2 regions of the Mesorhizobium sp. WSM4989 genome follow, and region 2 is predicted to be linked to the other one. Evidence: predicted binding sites of a transcription regulator. Region 2 holds the regulator's gene; the other holds the start of a gene.
What was found. Region 2 encodes LexA, which represses DNA repair genes until DNA is damaged. Its sites were predicted from a motif close to TGTTCNNNNTGTGTTCNG; they were not measured.
Positions count from the first base shown of each region.

Region 1: recA (recombinase RecA) is a predicted target of LexA. The motif match lies at 2,120-2,137, and genes of this name have one in related genera.

Region 1 covers NZ_JARTVN010000002.1:1,753,282-1,758,872, reverse strand. The annotation lists gene alaS (alanine--tRNA ligase) at 1-693, opposite strand, end outside; gene recA (recombinase RecA) at 962-2,062, opposite strand; gene P9217_RS21185 (carbohydrate kinase family protein) at 2,343-3,281, shown strand; gene P9217_RS21180 (pseudouridine-5'-phosphate glycosidase) at 3,331-4,248, shown strand; gene P9217_RS21175 (TfoX/Sxy family protein) at 4,252-4,575, opposite strand; gene P9217_RS21170 (GFA family protein) at 4,665-5,162, shown strand; gene P9217_RS21165 (DUF2199 domain-containing protein) at 5,171-5,591, opposite strand, start outside.
Region 2 covers NZ_JARTVN010000002.1:1,943,518-1,949,108, reverse strand. The annotation lists gene trpC (indole-3-glycerol phosphate synthase TrpC) at 1-413, shown strand, start outside; gene moaC (cyclic pyranopterin monophosphate synthase MoaC) at 416-895, shown strand; gene glp (gephyrin-like molybdotransferase Glp) at 897-2,102, shown strand; gene lexA (transcriptional repressor LexA) at 2,219-2,953, shown strand; gene P9217_RS22160 (ComEC/Rec2 family competence protein) at 2,947-5,394, opposite strand; gene gltX (glutamate--tRNA ligase) at 5,497-5,591, shown strand, end outside.

The DNA.
Region 1 (5,591 bases), 190 kb from region 2:
CAGGCCCATGCCGGTGTCGATCGACGGGCGCGGCAGGTCGATGCGCTCGTCTTTCGTCACCTGCTCATATTGCATGAACACCAGGTTCCAGAATTCGAGGAACCGGTCGCCGTCCTCCTCCGGGCTGCCGGGCGGACCGCCCCAGATATGCTCGCCGCGATCGATGAATATCTCCGAGCACGGACCGCAGGGACCGGTGTCGCCCATCGCCCAGAAATTGTCAGAGGTCGGAATGCGGATGATGTGATCGTCTGAGAAGCCGGCGATCTTCTTCCAGTAGCCGGCCGCCTCGTCATCGGTGTGATAGACGGTGACCAGAAGCTTGTCCTTCGGCAGGCCGAATTCCTTGGTGATCAGGTTCCAGGCAAGCTCGATCGCGCGCTCCTTGAAATAATCGCCGAACGAGAAATTGCCGAGCATCTCGAAAAAGGTGAGATGGCGCGCGGTGTAGCCGACATTGTCGAGATCGTTGTGCTTGCCGCCGGCGCGCACGCTCTTCTGCGCGGTCGCGGCGCGCGAATAGGACCGCTTCTCCAGGCCGGTGAACACGTTCTTGAATTGCACCATGCCGGCGTTGGTGAACATCAGCGTCGGATCGTTGCGCGGCACCAGCGGGCTGGAGGCAACGATCTCATGACCCTCCTTGCGGAAGTAGTCGAGGAATGTCGACCGGATCTCGTTCACGCCACTCATGGATACTGCCTTTTCGCGAAAACCGCCGGCCAGGCCGGCGGCAAATGGGCTTTCGTGTGTCAGAAGATAGATTGGCCTTTTAGCCGTAGCTCTTGACCCTGTCCAGAAACACGGAACCAAGGCCAATCCTCCGGCTGGGCGGCCTGTGCCCTCGCCCCCAAACGTAAACCGCCGGCACGAAGGCCGGCGGTTCGAACGCAGCACTAGGGAACTCGATTACATCAGCTTTAGATAATGGATCCGGAATATGGCCGAACTCCGGCAGTGCCTACATCGCGCCAGCCTCGTCCTCGAAGCTGTCGTCACCACCGCCTTCGGAGCCGCCGTTCTCGAGGAATTTTTCGGCGATCAGCCCGGCATTCTGCCTCAGCGCCAGCTCGATCTCGCGCGCCGTGTCCGGATTGTCGCGCAGGAAAAGCTTGGCGTTCTCACGGCCCTGACCGAGACGCTGCGAATTGTAGGAGAACCAGGCGCCCGACTTCTCGACCACGCCGGCCTTGACCCCGAGATCGACGAGCTCGCCGGTCTTCGACACGCCCTCGCCATACATGATGTCGAACTCGACCACCTTGAAGGGCGGAGCCAGCTTGTTCTTCACCACCTTGACGCGGGTCTGGTTGCCGACCACTTCGTCGCGATCCTTGACCGAGCCGATGCGGCGGATGTCGAGGCGCACCGAGGCGTAGAATTTCAGCGCGTTGCCGCCGGTCGTGGTTTCCGGCGAGCCGAACATGACGCCGATCTTCATACGGATCTGGTTGATGAAGATGACCATGGTGTTGGAGCGCGAGATTGACGCGGTCAGCTTGCGCAGCGCCTGGCTCATCAAGCGGGCCTGCAGGCCGGGCAGCGCGTCGCCCATCTCGCCCTCGATTTCGGCGCGCGGCGTCAGCGCCGCCACCGAATCGACCACCAGAACGTCGATTGCGCCGGAGCGCACCAGCGTGTCGCAGATCTCCAGCGCCTGCTCACCCGTGTCGGGCTGCGAGATCAGGAGGTTTTCGAGGTCCACGCCGAGCTTGCGCGCATAGACCGGATCGAGCGCGTGCTCGGCATCGACGAAGGCGCAGATACCGCCCTTCTTCTGGGCTTCCGCAACCGTGTGCAGCGCCAGCGTCGTCTTGCCCGAGCTTTCCGGCCCGTAGATTTCGATGATGCGGCCGCGCGGCAGCCCGCCAACGCCGAGCGCGATGTCCAGCCCGAGCGATCCCGTCGGCACGGTTTCGATCTCGACCACCTGCTCATTGGCGCCGAGCCGCATGATCGAGCCCTTGCCGAAAGCACGCTCGATTTGCGACAGCGCCGCATCCAGAGCCTTTGATTTGTCCACTGCCTTATCCTCTACAAGCCGCAAACTATTCTGAGCCATGATACATCACCCCTTGGTCGTCAATGAAGGCCGGACAATCCGTGATCCCTGCCAGTTTGTACCTTTTTTGTTCTCATCTGGCAAGAGGCAGCAAATGACTGGAAAACAAACAATATCTGGATTTGTTCTATTTTTGTCTCACTAGAGATGGCGTGAACCAGTGCTGCTGATCCAAGCGAGATCTCGTTATCCGGGCGGCCCGAATCGCGACCCGATTGCGGGGCGATGCGCGGAAACCTAGTGTGCGCACGCAAACAATCAACGAGGTCACCTCCGCGGCATGCCGACATCCCCAAACATCCTGGCGCTGGGCGGCGCCCATATCGACCGGCGCGGCCAGGTCTCGGGCCCTTACGTGCCCGCCGCATCCAATCCCGGCATCATGCGCGAGGATGTCGGCGGCGGCGTCTTCAACGCGCTGCGCAGCATTGTGAAGCGCGGCGTCTCGGCCTCGCTGCTTTCGGTGCGCGGCGGCGATGCGGCGGGTGAGACCGTCGCATCGGCGATCGACGAGGCCGGCATCGCCGACCTTTCGGCGGTGTTCCTCGACCGCACGACGCCGAGCTACACTGCGCTGATCGACAGCGAGGGGGAGTTGATCGTCGGCTTTGCCGATATGGGCCTTTACGACCTCGCCTTCCCCAAGCAGATCCGCCGCGCCAAGGCGCGCGAGGCGATCGCCGAGGCAGACGCGATCCTCTGCGACGCGAACCTGCCAACGGCGGCCCTCGAGCGTCTGGTTGCGCAAGCCGGCGACAGGCCGATTTTCGCCATCGCCATCTCGCCGGCCAAGGTGGTGCGGCTGGCGCCGCTGCTCGGCAATCTTTCGCTGCTGTTCATGAACCGCCGAGAGGCGGCGGCGCTGGCTGGTGCGGATATTTCCGGCCGCGATCTTGTCGGGGAACTCAGGCGGCTGAGCTTGACGGCAGGCGTGATCACGGCCGGCAGTGCTCCGGTGCTCGGCTTCGACCAATCGGGCGTCTTCGCCATCGACCCGCCCTCCCCGCGACGAGTTGCCGACGTAACCGGCGCCGGCGACGCCCTGACCGGAGCAACGGTTGCCGCGCTGCTGCGCGGGCTGCCTTTGCGGAGGGCACTGCGCGAAGGTGTTGCCGCGGCGATGCTCGCCATCGAGAGCGCTGAGGCGGTACCGTCTTTCACCGCCGGCAGTTTTGGCCAGGCGCTTGCCCTTGTGCCCGAGGCACGGGTGGTGGCATAGGGCCACAAACTATCTTGCCGGAGTGTTTTCTCCGGAGTGGAGAACGGACATGACGCCCGAAACCGCCCGCTCCTTCATCGACATTCATCCGCCAGTGGCGGAGGCGCTTGCCGCCGGGCGGCCTGTGGTGGCGCTGGAAAGCACCATCATTACCCACGGTATGCCATACCCCGACAATGGCGCGATGGCCGCCAAGGTCGAGCAGATCATCGCCGAGAGCGGCGCCGTGCCGGCGACGATCGCCGTGGTCGATGGACGCATCAAGATTGGCCTTTCCGATGGCGAGCGCGAATCGCTTGCCATGACCGGCGACGCCATGAAGCTGTCGCGTGCCGATATCGGCTTTGCCGTCGCCCAAAAGCGCACCGGCGGCACCACCGTGGCCGCCACCATGATCGCCGCGCACATGGCCGGCATAAAGGTCTTCGCCACCGGCGGCATCGGCGGCGTCCACAAGGGCGCCGAAAAGAGTTTTGACATCTCGGCCGACCTCGACGAGCTGGCGCGCACGCCGGTCGTCGTCGTCTCGGCCGGCGCCAAGGCGATCCTCGACATCGAAAAGACGCTGGAAGTGCTGGAGACGCGCGGCGTGCCAGTCATCGGCCATGGCTGCGAGACCATGCCAGCCTTCTGGTCCAGGCAATCGCCCTTCCGCGCGCCGCTGACGTTGCATGCGCCTGAAGATATCGCGCATTTCTATCATATCCGGCAGGCGCTCGGCCTCGGCGGCGGCATACTGGTCGCCAATCCGGTGCCGCAGAACGACGAGATCCCGGCAGCCGAGATGGACGGCTACATCCAGGCCGCGCAAAAGGCGGCCGAAGCGCAGAACATCACCGGCAAAGCCGTGACGCCGTTCCTCCTGTCGAAGATTTTTGAGCTCACCGGCGGCCGCAGCCTTAAGACCAACATCGCGCTGGTCGAAAACAATGCGCGGCTGGCGGCGGAGATCGCGAAGGCGCTGTAAGCCTTATCTGCCCGCGCGCCGCCCCGCTTCATAAGCGCGCCGCGCCCAGACCGCCATTTCGTCGGGATCGTCGAAGGCGCTGTCGGGAACGCTCCAATAGGGCATCGCCACCTCCTTGCCGTGCCGCGAGCCGGTATAGGTCCATTGGCTACAGCCGGCGGCCTCGAATTCGGGGATCGTCTCCTCGTCGGCCTTCAGCATCAGTTCGCCGCGCACGACCACCGCGACGATGACGCCGTCGCAATAGATGCCCTTGCCGCCGAACAGTTTTCGGATGCTGATCGGCCCCAGGCTCTCGAACAATTCTTCGAGGCGGTCATTGTCCATGCCGCAATCATCTCATCCAGCATGGGCCTTGTCATCGCAGCAACCAACAGCATGCTGACGGGTTGAGACATGAAATGGAGTTTCGCGCCATGCCTGTCCTGCTCAAAGGCTCCTGCCGCTGCGGCGCCGTCCGCTTCGAGGTGGAAAGTCACACGCCCATGCCGTTCATGCTCTGCTACTGCTCGATCTGCCGCAAGCAGCAGGGCGGCGGTGGTTTTGCCATCAATCTCGGCGCCGACAACGGAACGCTCAAGGTCACCGGCAAGCCCAATCTCGGCGTCTACCGCGCTGAGATCGAGGACGACGAGCATCCGCACTGCGAGGTCTCGACCGGCGAGCGCAATTTCTGCAAGAATTGCGGCGCCGCGCTCTGGCTCTACGACCCGACTTGGCCGGACCTCGTCCACCCCTTCGCCTCGGCGATCGACAGCGACCTGCCGAAGCCGCCGGAAAAGGTGCATCTGATGCTGAAATACAAGGCGAGCTGGGTCCAGCCGGCGATCGGCAGGAATGACAAGGTGTTCGAGCTCTATCCCGAAGAATCGATCGCCGACTGGCACAAGCGCACCGGCTTGTGGGTGGACTAAGCCTGCATCTAAGAGCGATGGGTTAGCGCAACCCAGCGCTCGATCTGCCTCACACCCACCCCTTCGCGCTGCGCGGCGACCAAGGGGTGGTCTGCATCATGCAGAAAGACCCTGGGACGGAGATTGCCGGGCTGAAACACAACATTGGCATGCAGGTGCATCGAGCTCGGATATTCAGGAATGTCGTGCATCAAATACCCGAAGCAGAGCTCGTCCTCATATTGGCCGCTATCATACCCGGCTCGATAGACATTCCAGCTTCTTTCCGAGACCGACATCCAAACACCGAAACAGAACTCTTCGGACAACTGAGGTACGGGCAAGGGCAGCAGGCAACGAATGAAGCGGTCTGTTTGCCCCGTGGCGTAGCTCACCACGCAAAAATCGTCGTTCTTGCGGAAGGTCGACCGAGCTACCTCGTCAAGCGCG
Region 2 (5,591 bases):
GCGCCTGGGGCGCGGACGCGATCCTCATCATCATGGCGAGCGTCGACGACGCCTTGGCCAGTGAATTGGAAGTCACGGCCTTCGATCTCGGCATGGACGCGCTGGTCGAGGTGCATGACGAACAGGAGATGGAACGCGCGCTTCGCCTCTCGTCGCGGCTGATCGGCATCAACAACCGCGATTTGAGAACCTTCGAAACCAGCCTCCACGTTTCCGAGAGGCTTGCCGCCATGGTCCCGGACGACCGGCTGCTGGTCAGCGAGAGCGGCATCTTCACCCATCAGGACTGCCGCCGGCTGGAAAAGAGCAAGATCGGCACCTTCCTCGTTGGCGAAAGCCTGATGCGGCAGGCCGACGTGGCCGCCGCGACCGCCCTTCTGCTGACGGGCAAGGCGCCGGCCGAGGCCGTTTGAGGATGCCCGCGCTTACGCATCTCGGCGCCAAGGGCGAAGCCAACATGGTCGATGTCGGCGGCAAGGCCGAGACGACGCGCACGGCCATCGCCGAAGGGTATGTCACCATGCAGCCGGAAACGCTGGAGATGATCCTGGCCGGCGACGCCAAGAAAGGCGACGTGCTTGGCACGGCGCGCCTCGCCGGCATCATGGCGGCCAAGAAGACGCATGAGCTCATCCCGCTTTGCCATCCCCTCCTTCTCACCAAGGTTGCCGTCGAGATCGAGCCCGATCGCGCGCTTCCCGGCCTGAGGGTCACCGCGCTTGCCAGGGTTACCGGCAAGACCGGGGTCGAAATGGAGGCGCTGACCGCGGCGTCGGTTGCCTGCCTCACCATCTACGACATGGCCAAGGCAGCGGACCGCGCCATGGCGATTTCCGGCATCAGGCTGGTCGAGAAAACCGGCGGCAAGTCGGGCGACTACAAGGTAGGTCCTTAGCATGGCTTTGCTTCCGGTCGCCGAGGCGCTCCAACGCCTGTTGGACGGCGCGACCGCGCTGCCAGGCGAAAGCGTGCCGCTGGCCGACGCGTCCGGCCGGGTGCTGGCCGACCCCGTGGTGGCTCTGCGCACCCAGCCGCCCTTCAATGCGTCGGCGATGGACGGCTATGCCGTGCGGGCCGCCGACGTAGCCTCGGCGCCGGCGCGGCTCTCCGTGATCGGCATGGCGCCCGCCGGGCGTGGCTTCACCGGCTCTGTCGGCAAGGGCGAGGCCGTGCGCATCTTCACCGGCGCGCCGCTCCCCGAAGGCGCCGATACCATCGTTATCCAGGAGAATGTCCGCGATCTCGGCGGCGGCGGCATCGAAGTGACCGAGCCGACCGTGGAGGGACGAAACGTCCGTCGCCGCGGCCTCGACTTCTGCGCGGGCGACCTGCTCCTCGAAAAAGGCCGCCAGCTCGATCCGGCGGCGCTTTCGCTGGCGGCATCGGCCAACCATCCGAGTCTCAACGTGGTGCGGCAGCCGCTGCTCGCCATCATCGCCACCGGCGATGAATTGCTGCCGCCGGGCAGCGCGCTCGGCCCCGACCAGATCATCTCGTCGAATGCCTGTGGCGTCACAGCTACGGCCCAGTCGGTCGGCGCGCGCGCGCTCGACCTCGGCATTGCCGCCGACCGCAAGGACGCGATCGCGGCCCTGGTCAAGAAGGCGGTCAAGGCCGGCGCCGACGTCATCGTCACGCTTGGCGGCGCCTCCGTCGGCGACCACGACTTGATCCATGACGTGCTGACCGGCGAAGGCATGCAGCTCGACTTCTGGAAGATCGCCATGCGTCCCGGCAAGCCGCTGATGTTTGGCCGGCTCGGCGACATTCGCTGCATCGGCCTGCCCGGCAATCCGGTCGCAAGCCTGGTCTGCTCGCAGCTGTTCCTGAAGCCGCTTCTGGCGCGGCTGGGCGGCCGGTCCTGCCGTCAGGAAATCCGCACGGCCCGGTTAGGCGTCGCAATGCACGCCAACGATCTCAGGCAGGACTATGTGCGCGCCGTGGTCCGCGAAGATGCGGGGGGGTTGATCGCAACACCGTTCGGCACCCAGGATTCCTCGATGTTGAGGATGCTCGCCGATGCCAATGGCCTGATCGTGCGCCAACCCTTCGCACCGGCGGCTGAAGCCGGCGAGGAATGCACCGTTCTGATGTTACGCTGAACAAAACGTCAACACATTCACTAAACTTTAAACGGTTGCGGAACACAACTGGAACAGATAGTGTTTGTTCTGGGTTTGTTTTTCTGATTCTGGTTTCAGAACCCATGGGGGCCGCCATGCTGACGCGCAAACAACATGAACTGCTGATGTTCATCCATGAACGGCTCAAGGAAAGCGGCATTCCGCCGTCTTTCGATGAGATGAAGGAAGCGCTCGACCTTGCCTCGAAATCGGGCATCCACCGCCTGATCACGGCGCTGGAGGAGCGCGGTTTCATTCGCCGGCTTCCGAACCGGGCGCGTGCCCTTGAAGTGCTGCGCCTACCTGACTCGATCGCGCCCGGCCTCAATGCGGCGAAGAAGTTCTCGCCGAGCGTCATCCAGGGCGGCCAAGGCAATCTCGGCCGCCAGATCAAACCCGCGGCGCCCGCCCGCACGCCGACGCCCAGCAATGACGACGACGCCGTTTCAGCCGTCTCCATCCCGGTGATGGGTCGCATTGCCGCCGGCGTGCCGATCGACGCCATCCAGCACCAGACGCATTCGATCACAGTGCCGCCGGACATGATCGCGGGCGGCGAGCACTACGCGCTCGAGGTCAAAGGCGATTCGATGATCGAGGCCGGCATCTTCGACGGCGACACGGTCATCATCCGCAACGCCAGCACTGCGAGCCCCGGGGAGATCGTCGTGGCGCTGGTCGATGACGAGGAGGCGACGCTGAAGCGCTTCCGCCGCAAGGGCGCCTCCATCGCGCTCGAGGCTGCCAATCCGGCCTATGAGACGCGCATCTTCGGTCCCGATCGCGTCAAGGTTCAGGGCAAGCTCGTCGGGCTCATCCGCCGCTACTGAGGGGGCTGTGGCTTGGCCTCCGGCTTCTCGGGCTTCTTGTAAGGCGCCAACCCCCTCGCCTCACGCGAGTAGCGCCGCTGTTCGTGCCAAGGGCGGTACGGTTTTTCGACGGCGTATTGAATGGTTGCTCGCGCCGTCGCCGATTGCGGATCGAAGAAGACGGCGGCACTGCCGTCGCGCGCGAGCTGCCGCTTGGTGACGACGAGGATACGTGGATCGTGGCAGGGATTGTAGGCCGTGGCGTCGTTGATGACGATGAGGTCTGCGAAGTCGCAGGCAGGCCGGGCAGCTTCGCGGTTCTCGGCGAGCGCGACGATCGCGCCTGATGGATGCCGGCCAATGCAGAGATCGCCCGTGCAGTAAAAGGGCGATCCAGGCGGCAGGTCGACCGGATCGGCCAAGTCCAGCGTGCCCTTGGCGAATGTCTCCGGCGGCACGATCGTTTCGGCCTTGAGCGCACGTTTCCAGTTATCGGTGGTGAACTCGTTGGAGCGGGCGCGATTGATGGCGAGTTCGCCGCCGCCGATCGGAATCGCCACCAGATGCGCGTCCTCCGAGATCAGCAGGTCCGGCGTGCGCACCTGCGGGATGATCATCACGGCCGCGGCAGCGAAAGGAATTGCGGCCAGCCTGAGCCAGGTAGTCGCCATCGTGGCGATGACGAGCGCGATCGTCGCCAGCAGCACCGAATGGATCGAGATCAGGCCCACGGCATCGACCGGCGACCACTCCGAAATCCACGCCGAGATCGCGATCATCGCCGCCAGGCCCTTGCCCATCAAATAGAGGAAGGGCCCGTCGAAGCCGAACGGCATCATGACCGCGCTGGCGACGGCGAGAAACATCACGATCGTGACGATCGGCATGATCGCGAGATTGGCCAGCAGGCTGAGCGGCGAGACGCGCTGGAAATGCCAGATGGCAAACAGCGCCGTGGCACTTCCGGCAATGATCGACGTCATTGCGGCGCCACCTGCTCCGACTGCCAGTTTGTGCGACATGAACCGCAGGAACGAACGCTTGTCCGGCGGCGCTCTCACCGTGCCGGCGCGGTAGTCGGACCAGCCGGCATAGGCGCCGACAAGGGCGGCGGTTGCCGCGAACGACATCTGAAAGCTCGGGCCAACCACTTCATGCGGCGACACCAGGATGACGGCGATGGCCGAGATCGCCAAGTTGCGCATCGTCAGCGCGGCGCGGTCGAAAAGCACGGCGATCAGCATGACGGCCAGCATGATGAAGCTTCGCTCGGCGGCGACCACCACGCCGGAGATGACGAGATAGGCGGCGATCGACATAAGCGCGATTGTCGCGGCATATTTCTTCACCGGCCGGCGTGACGAAAAATCCGGGAACAGCGCAAAGGCGCCGCGCAGCAGAAGCATGACCGTGCCGGCGACCAGCGCCATGTGCAGGCCCGAAATCGAGATGATGTGATAGATGCCGGTCCGCCGCATCGCCTCGTTGATGTCCTCGGGAATGCCGGCGCGCACGCCGACGATCAGTGCGGCGGCAATCTCGCCTTCGGGTCCGCCGACGGTGCTTCTGATGTGGTCGGCAATATTTTCGCGCGCGTTCTCGATGGCCGAGGCGATGCTCGTCTGAGCGATCGGGTCGGTTGGCGGAATGACTTTCGGGTCGCCGAGGAAAAATCCGCTGCCGCCGATGCCGGAAAAATAGCTGTCGAAGGAAAAATCATAGCTTTCGGGACGGACCGGCCCGGTCGGCGGCAGAAGCCGCGCGTAACCCATCACCAGCGATCCGGCCTTCATGCCGGCCGGGATCCTGCGTGCCGAAAGCCTGACGCGATCCGGCGCGTAGCGCAGCTTTGGATGCGCGGTCGAGAGGAGATCGATGGTCAGCCTGACGCGGCCATTGGCCATTTCCTCGGCGATGACGACGCGGCCTGTCAGCCGCGTCTGGATTTCGGAGCCGAGCATCGGTGTAGCGGCGCGCCAGGTCTCGACCTTCGCGGCGACGAAGCCCAGCGCGCAAAACAGCGCCGCCATAAAGACCAGGTGTGTCTTCAGCCAGGGACGCGAAACCGCCGCGCATAGAGCCATCAGCGCCACCGCCGCCAGCGGTCTGTAAAGATCCGGCTCGGCGCTCAAGGAATAATAGAGTATCACGCCGGCGGCCAGGAACACCGGCACCAGGAGGAAGCCGATGCCGCGGTCGAGCTCGGTGGAGGCTGCCTCGGCCACACCCCGGCGAATCGCGGAAAACGAGGCACGGCGGAACCGCCTGCGGATCAAGTCGATCGCTGCCGGCGGAGGCGGCTTCACGACGGCGTCGCCGTCCGAAATCTCGGTGGCCGGACGCGGCACGGGAACCCAAACCGGTACTGCCTCAGCAGGCACGGTGTCGGCAAACAGCAGGCGCTCGCTCACGCCAGCCGTCGTCTTCTCGCCATCCTCCGCACCCCGGCCACGTCCAGCCATCGGGTCTGCCCCTTGCGCCCCAGACCTCCTATGCTACATGAACGCCCACCGCGCGAAAGTCCGCGCAATCATGCCCGCTTCAGAGCTTCTTCCGAGAGTTCCATGTCCGACAAGGTCGTCACCCGCTTTGCCCCCTCGCCCACCGGCTATCTGCACATCGGCGGGGCGCGCACGGCGCTGTTCAACTGGCTCTACGC